DNA from 2 places in the Xanthomonas vesicatoria ATCC 35937 genome. Region 2 is predicted to be linked to the other one. Evidence: predicted binding sites of a transcription regulator. Region 2 holds the regulator's gene; the other holds the start of a gene.
The links. Region 2 encodes FliA, which starts transcription of late flagellar genes. Its sites were predicted from a motif close to TAAAGTTTNNCNNNCNNNGGCCGATAA; they were not measured.
Positions count from the first base shown of each region.

Region 1: a site for FliA is predicted at 2,894-2,920, ahead of BJD12_RS19885 (methyl-accepting chemotaxis protein). Genes of this name have one in related genera too.

Region 1 covers NZ_CP018725.1:4,557,410-4,561,683, forward strand. The annotation lists gene BJD12_RS19885 (methyl-accepting chemotaxis protein) at 546-2,810, opposite strand; gene BJD12_RS19890 (hypothetical protein) at 3,121-3,432, shown strand.
Region 2 covers NZ_CP018725.1:260,193-264,466, forward strand. The annotation lists gene BJD12_RS01060 (protein phosphatase CheZ) at 1-515, opposite strand, end outside; gene cheY (chemotaxis response regulator CheY) at 515-907, opposite strand; gene BJD12_RS01070 (RNA polymerase sigma factor FliA) at 943-1,710, opposite strand; gene BJD12_RS01075 (MinD/ParA family protein) at 1,707-2,591, opposite strand; gene flhF (flagellar biosynthesis GTPase FlhF) at 2,578-4,272, opposite strand.

The sequences.
Region 1 (4,274 bases), 810 kb from region 2:
ACTCAGGGCATCAAGCAGGCCAGTACCACTCCAAGTATTGGAGCTATCCGGGACCGCTAGGCTTGGCGGCACACGTTGACCAAATTGTAGCGAAATTGTTGCGACGCGCTGTTCGTCGGCCTCGTGCGCTTCTTAAAGTCCTTTCTGCACAAGTCTTTTGGGCTTTACGATCATCACACGCCAAGATTTCTTCATCAGCGGGGTGTGCTCGGGAACCCCGCTGCTGGGCTTGGATTTGTCTTTGGTGTCAGTGCTTTGCAAGAAAACGGCTTCCGAAGTCTGGACGCGGTGGGGGCGGGCAGGCGGTGGCGTGCAGGGCGTGCGGCACTGGCCTGCAGATGCTGCGCGGTGGCCGCGGTGGTCGGGTCGACCTGCGGGCAGACAAGTTTAAGCCGAGCAGGGCCAGGATCGCGATCCGCAGTGCGGCGGTTGAAGACTGATGCCTGTTGGTTGTCCGTTTTGACTTGTGTCTGCTCAACGCAAGAAAGGCCGACTGCTCACGCAGCCGACCTTCGTATTGCGCCAAATTTTGCTGAAGCGACGGCTTAGAACTCTTGCCAATCTGCGCCTGTGCTCGACGCGCTGGCCACAACCGCCTGCTTGGCCGGGCGCTTGATCGACGTCGCGGTGCCGTGTGGCGTGTGTCGGGTAACGCCAGTCGGCTTCTTGGGATGCAGCACGGTCGGTGCAGCGGAACGCACGACCGACGGGCGTTCGGCCTCGATCTTGAAGATCGACACCGCCTGCCTGAGCTGCACTGCCTGTTCTTCCATGGAGCGTGCGGCCGCAGTGGCTTCTTCCACCAACGCGGCATTCTGCTGCGTGGTTTCGTCCATTTGGGTGACCGTGAGGTTGACCTGTTCGATGCCGGCCGACTGCTCCTGCGAGGCGGCAGAAATCTCGCCCATGATGTCGGTAACGCGCTGCACGCTGGCGACGATCTCGGCCATGGTGGTGCCGGCGCTGTGCACCAGTGCGGAGCCTTCGGCCACGCGCTCGACCGAGTCGTCGATCAGGCTCTTGATTTCCTTGGCCGCAGCCGTGGAGCGTTGCGCAAGGGTGCGCACTTCGCTGGCGACCACCGCAAAACCGCGGCCTTGTTCGCCGGCGCGTGCCGCCTCGACCGCTGCGTTCAACGCCAGGATGTTGGTCTGGAAGGAGATGCCATCGATGACGCTGATGATGTCGGCGATCTTCTTGGACGAGGCTTCGATGCCGGTCATGGTGCCCACGACCTTGCTGACGATGTCGCCGCCCTGCGAGGCGACGCTGGCCGCACCGATTGCCAGCTGATTGGCCTGGCGCGCATGTTCGGCGTTCTGGCGCACGGTGGAGGTCAACTCTTCCATCGATGCCGCGGTTTCTTCCAGGTTGGCCGCTTGCTGTTCGGTGCGTTGCGACAAGTCCTGATTGCCGGCTGCAATCTCGCTGGCGGCCGAATTGATCGACACCGCCGAGTGCTGGATACGCCCGACAATCTCGGCCAGCTGTACGGCGGTGGCATTGGCGTCGTCGCGCATCTGTGCGAACACGCCGCGGAACTCGCCGCTCATGCGTGCGGTCAGATCCCCCGCAGCGATGGATTGCAACAACGACGATAGCGATTGCAGATTGCCATCGGCGGTGGCCATCAGCTGGTTGAGGCTGTCGACCATGATGTGGAAGTCGTACTGGAAGCGGTCGGCATCGCCGCGTGCGCTGAAGTCGCCGTTGGCGGCCGACAACGCCAGCTGCTTGATCTCGGCGTTCATCGCCGACAGGTTGGCCTTGACCTCGTTCATGGTCTGGGTCAATACGGCTTTTTCGCCGGGCAACGCATCCATGCTTTCGCTCAGATCGCCAATGGCGTAGCGGCCCATGATGCGCGCGAGCGTGGTCTGCACTGCCAGATGCGAGGCGACCAGGGTGTTGGTGTCCTGCGCCATGCGGCCGTAGTCGCCGGGAAATGCACTGGCATCGATGCGGAAGCTGATCTGCCCATCGTTGTGACGCTTGGCCATGTCGCCTTGGGCGCTGAGCAAGGCTTGCAGCTGTGTCTGCATGCCGCTCATGGCGCGCAGCAGGCGGCCGGTTTCGTCCTGCGCGTCGGTCTGCACCTGGTTGTCGAGCTGACCGTTGGCGATGGCCTCGGCTGCCTTGGTGGCGCGGGCCAGCGGATGGGTCAGGCTGCGCGTGATCAACCAGGCAAGCAGGCCGCTGATCGTGACCACGGCGACTCCGCCGATCAGCAACAGCAGCTTGGCGCGATTCATCGATTGCACTGCTTCCGCATAGGCCTGCTGACTTTGGTGCTCCTGCCGGCTCACCAGCTCACGGATCTTGTCCTGCCAGGCGGTATTAGCAAGGCGCGCCTTCTGGTTGAGCAGGGCCTGCGCAGGCGTGTTGTCATCCGCAGCTGCCAGGGTCATCACTTCGTCATTGATCTTGCCGGAGACCGCGCGCAGCGCGTCCATCTCCGCGCGAATCTTGCGGCCTTCTTCGGAGCTGGGAAGCGTGTCGAGCTTTGCGCGCAGATCCTTGTAGCGCTGGCGCTGCGTCTTGATCGTCTCCAGGGCCTGGTTGTCGAGTTCGGCACTGGTGGCCATCGCGTAGGTGCCCAGCGCGATCATGATCGACGAGTTGGCATCCAGCATCCCGTTGCCCATCTGGATCTTGGCCATGCGGTCGAGCACGATGAAATCCAGCTGTTTCTTCGCGCCGGCCATCGAATTCAAGCCGATGGCAACCAGCGAACCCGACAGCAGGATCAACAAGACGAATGCGGCGCCCAGGCGGCGGCCGACAGAATAGCGTTGCAGTAAGGCGGTCATGCGGCAGTCCCGAGTCCAGGGTTGGAAGATGCCGGTCAGACCATTCGTGTGAAGATCACATGAGGATCGGGTCGGCATGGTGGATAACGACGCGATGTCTGCAAACTTGATCCCGCCAAGATCCGTGGATTTAGCTCCGCGTCGCCGTTGTCAACTGGTCGGGAAACACCTGACTGGCAGACGCGGTGGGCGGGGTTGCAGACTGCTGACGTGGCAGCCTGCGGCAGCGGCGAGCTCAGTCGTCAGTGCACATAGTTGTGTCGGAGGCCGCGCTAGAGTCGCTGCCCACACCGACGTCCGACATGCACGCATGGATACCCAGAACCACGAATGGATGCAGGCCGTCACTGATGCGCTCAGCGACCTGCTGGCTGCGCGCGTTGCGCAGGCCACCTTGCTGGAGGCCATGCTGGTCTCGCATCCCGAGCCTGCCACGCTCAGAAAAGCCTGGGATGAATTGTCGTCCCAGCGCATTGTCGTCGTGGCGCAAAACAAGGCGACCGCGCAGGTGGAACGGCCGATGGATGGCTATACGCTGGAGCAATTCCAGGCGTGGGAAGAGAAGTTTCGCCGTTATTTTCCGCGCGATTTGAACCATTCATCGGACGATGCGCCAGGTTGATCAACGGCATACAGGGCAAGGTGATCAACTCCTGGCGCCCTTTACGGCAGTTGTTTGCGGTGAGTTACCGAAGGCGCCGTTTATGCGATTGCTTTGAAGACGCGGTCTTCTTGCTGGGCCTTTCCCGTACGACGTCTTAGAAAAGATTTTCTGGTGAGGCTGCTGTCATTGCTGGTAATGGGTGCTGTCACCGTGGGCGTTGCAGCTTCGCCGTTCGTGGTGTCAGCAAAAAGAAGTATCGCGATGGACAACTACTCTGTTGCTGGGCCTGCTTCGATAGTTAAGGCGTGAGGCGGTACGCGCGTCAGGGTGTTGAGTTGCGACGACTTAAAGCCCTGACAGACTCTGCATGTACGTTTGGGAAATCGCATGGAGGGTTGTGTCGGTGACGGCAGTGATAGATCGGTTGCGGTGCCGAGATGGGACAGTTCGAGCGGAAGCTACATCGGTTGCGTTTGTCCAACCGCTTAACGCAGGGACATCTGCGTGAACGCATGTCGGGTCCATAGGACAAAGCCTTTGAGCCAAGCGGGCATGGACGCTGCCAGAAATGCCGTGTCGCCGCTGCTACTGATTGCACTACGCCATATGTTGTCCGTTGATAGCGTGGTGGCTGTCGCCTCTTGGCTTTCGCCAGCGGCTGCGCTGCCAGTGCCTAGGCCGATCAACAGGGCTTGCGTGTCGCCTTCCTGTCCGTCACGAGACTTTGGATTGCATGGTTTCGCCCGCACTCGCAGGAATGTCGGTCAGGGAGCAGGAAATATCCAGCTTATGCGCATCGAGTGCAGTGCCGAGCGCACGCCCGTTGCGGTTGCGTCGGCAGTGCTCGGGCTGGCGTGAGT
Region 2 (4,274 bases):
CTGCTCTTGGGCGGCAGGCCCAGCGCACCGAAGCCTTCATGCACGCGGCGCACGATCCCGGCCACACGCCGGATGATCTGCCCGCTGAGATCCTGGTAGCTCTGCGCCAGCGACAGCTCGGTCAGGTTGTGGCGCATCTTGTCCATCAGCGCGCCCTGGTCCTGATTGAGGCCGCCTTCGCGCAGCTGGTTGGCCAGCACGCGGCACTCTTCGACCAGATCCAGCGTGCGATGGCTGGCCTTTTCGGTCATTTCCACCACGTGATCCAGGCGCGAGCAGGCATCGTCCAGTTCGCCGGCTTCCTCAGGCACGGTGGGCAACTCGCCCAGCGCCTGGCCCAGTTCGCGCGCGAGCCGGCTCAGGCCCTGCATCATCGGACGGGTGCGCAAGGCGGCGAGATGATCCACCTCACGGCGCCAGGCAATTTCGTCGCCGCTTTCCAACGCATCGAGCGCGCCCTGCAGGCGGTCGATCAGCGCGGCGCGTTCTGCATTGGTATCGATGGTGGCGTCCATCAGGCGGTCGCCGCCAGACGTTCGAACACCTTGCCCAGCTTTTCTTCCAGCGTCTGCGCGGTGAACGGCTTGATGATGTAGCCGTTCACGCCACACTGCGCCGCTTCGATGATCTGCTCGCGCTTGGCTTCGGCGGTCACCATCATCACCGGCAGGTGCTTGAGCTTGGCGTCGGCGCGGATGTTGCGCAGCAGGTCGATGCCGGTCATGCCGGGCATGTTCCAGTCCGTCACCACGAAATCGAACGGGCCCGCACGCAACGCGGCCAGCGCGCTGTTGCCGTCTTCGGCCTCTGCGGTATTGGTGAAGCCGAGATCCGCCAACAGATTCTTGACGATACGTCGCATCGTCGAGAAGTCGTCCACGATCAGGATCCGCATGTTCTTATTCACATCAAGCTCCTAACGCTAAAAATTACGCGAAAAAATTAGTCGTCGATTTCGACACCGGCATCAGCCAGTTCGAAGACTTTGAGGCGGCCGCGCAAACGCACCACGGCCTGGCCATGGATCTGGCAGACGCGCGACTCGCTGACACCCAGCACGGCGCCGATTTCCTTCAGGTTCAATTCCTGTTCGTAGTACAGCGACAGCACCAGCTGCTCGCGCTCGGGCAGCTGGCCGATGGCCTTGCCCAGCTCGCGGCCGAATTCGCCACGCTCCATCATCTGCTGCGGGTTGGGGCCACCTTTGGCGGTGGTATCCAGCTCGCCGTGATCTTCGATGCGCGATTCCAGGCTCAGCACCTGGCCGCGTGCGGCGTCTTCCATCAGCCGCAGGTAATCGGGCAGCGGCATTTCCATGGCTGCGGCCACTTCGGTGGCGGCGGCGGCGCGGCCGGTGTTCTGCTCGATCTTGCGTACTGCGGCGGCAGCGTCGCGGGCACGGCGGTGCACCGAGCGCGGTACCCAGTCGCCACGGCGGATCTCGTCGATCATCGAGCCGCGGATACGGATCGAGGCATAGGTTTCGAACGAGGCGCCCTGGTCGGAGTCGTAACTGCGCGAGGCTTCGATCAGGCCGATCATGCCGGCCTGGATCAGGTCGTCCACTTCCACGCTGGCCGGCAGACGCGCCGCCAGATGGTGGGCGATGCGGCGGACCAGGTCGGCGTGCTGGGTCACCACGTCGTTGGCGTTGTTGCGCTGCACGGCGCGGTACTGCGCGCTGGCCGTGGTTGCGGTAGCAGTGCTCATGCGGCCACTCCCCGTTGAATGATGCGTTCGACAAAGAACTCGACGTTGCCGCGCGGCACGGTGGGGGCCTGCCAGCGCGAGGTACGGCGTGCGATTTCTGCAATGGCCTGCGCCGATGGGCTTGACGGGTAGGCCTTGATGACGGGTTGCTGACGCTGCACCGACAGGCGCAACCAGTCGTCCTGCGGCACGTGGCCGAGGTAGTTCAGCGACACATCGCCGAGGAACTTTTCGCAGACGCGCGAGAGCTTGTCGTACAGCAGGCGGCCTTCGTTGGGGTCGCGCACCATGTTGGCGATGATCTGCAGGCGGTCCACGCCGCGTTCGCGGGAGAGCACCTTGATCAGCGCGTAGGCGTCGGTGATCGAGGCCGGCTCGTCGCAGACCACCACCACCGTGTCCTGCGCGGCCTGGCAGAAGGTCAGCACGCTGTCGGTGATGCCGGCGGCGGTGTCGATGACCATCACGTCCAGGTCGCGTTCCAGTTCGGAGAACACATTGACCAGGCCGATGTGCTGGGCTGGGGCCAATTCGGCCATGTGACGGCGACCGGACGCGGCCGGCACTACCAGCACGCCGCCGGGACCTTCGATGATGACTTCATCGAGCGTGCAGCGGCCGGCGATCAGGTCGGCCAGGGTGTACTTGGGCGACAGGCCCAGGACCACATCCAGGTTGGCCAGACCAAGGTCGGCGTCCAGCAGCAGCGTGCGTTTGCCCATGTCGGCAAGCGCCACGGCCAGGTTGGCGGAGATGTTGGTCTTGCCCACGCCGCCCTTGCCACCGGTCACGGCAATGGTGCGCACCGGGCCCAAAGGCTCGGGACGGGTCGCCGACAGGGGGAAGGCGTTGGTCAGCTTTGCGTATTCACGCGACTGCATGGTTGTGCTCCGGAGTACAGGGCTTATCGGCAGCGCGCCGTAAATCTTCAAGACGAAGAACGAGACTGGCGGCATTGGCGCGGTGCAGGTCGTCGGGGACCCGCTGTCCGTCAGTCACCCAGGTGATGGGCAGTTGGTGGTCGACCACCACCGACAAGGCGCTGCCGAAGCGGCCGGTCTCGTCGAGTTTGGTCAGCACCACGCCTTGGGGTTTGGCGTGGGCGAAGCGGCGCACGACCTCGTCGAGATCGGCGAAATGGGAGTTGGCGGGCAGCACCAGCAGCGAGGTGACCTGCTGGGCGGCGCGCAGCCAGTTCAGCTGGGCAGCCAGGGCGCGATCGCGCTGGCCCATGCCGGCGGTGTCGATCAGCACCAGCTTGTAGTCGCGCAGGCGGTCCAGCAGTTCGAGCAGGCTTTCGGCACTGTCGGCCTCGTGCACGGCGATACCGAGCTGGCGGCCATAGCTGTGCAGCTGCTCGCGGCCGCCGACGCGCAGGGTGTCGGTGGTGACCAGCGCCACGTCGCGCGGGGCGTGCTGGGCGGCGAAGCGCTGCGCCAGCTTGGCGATGGTGGTGGTCTTGCCGGCACCGGTCGGGCCGACCAGGGCGATCACGCCGCCGCGTTCCAGCGGGTCGACCGGGGCGACCGGCAGGCGCTTGGACAGCAGGCCCAGCATCAGCCCGCGGCCACGGTGCAATTCGGTATCGGCCGGGATCTGCATGGCGACATCGCGGGTCAGGCCGGCGTCGAAGCCGTAGTCGTCCATCAGTTCCAGGGCCTGTGCACGCACCGGAGAGCCACGCAGGCGCTCGTCGGTGAGGCGGTTCATTTCGCGCTCGATCATCTGGCGCATCAGCGCCAGCTCGCCGCGCAGCTGCTTGAGTTCTTCGTCGTTCTGCGGGATCGGCGCGGCGGCCACCGGCACTGCGGCCAGCGCGGCGGGGGCCGGCGGGGCGACCACGATCGGCGGCAGCGCGGCCGGCGGCAGGATCTGCGGCAGCGCGTCGTCCAGGTCGAAGTCGGCCTCGTCGGCGAAGGCGTCGTCGTCCTGGTCCTGGGCGGCGTAGGCGGGCGCGCCCACCGCTGCGGCCACGACCGGGGTCGGCGCCTGGGCCGGCGCGGCCTGCACGGCCGGGCGCTGCGCCGGAGCGGTGGTCAAAAAGTCGGCGAACAGCTGTTCCGGGACCGCCGACAGCGCGTGTTCCTGGCGCTGTACGACCGGCGCAGCCAGATCCTGCACGGCCGGCATCGGCGCCGCGCTGCGGATCGGGGTGGCGACCGGGGCCTGGCGCGGCACGCTGGCCGGCTGACGCAGGGCCATGGCGGCGATCATTTCTTCGGCGGCGCTGGCAACGCGCTGACGGTGGCTCATGCCCGCATCGGCGGCCGGCTTGAGCGGGGCGTGTACCGGTGCGGCAGGGCGGGCAGCGGCCTGCGCCGGCTGTGCCGGAGCCTGCTGCACGGGTGCCTGCTGCGGAGCGGTGTGGGTGACCGGCGCATCGGAGCGTGCGGTTTCCAGTGCACGCTGCACGAGTTCTTCGTCGTAGTTGCTGGCGGCGACGATCTCGATGCCTTCGGCGGTACGACGGTTGGACAGGATCACGGCATCCGGGCCGTGTTCCTCGCGCACCATGCGGAATGCGGTGCGCATGTCCGGGGCAACAAAGCGTTTGATCTTCATGC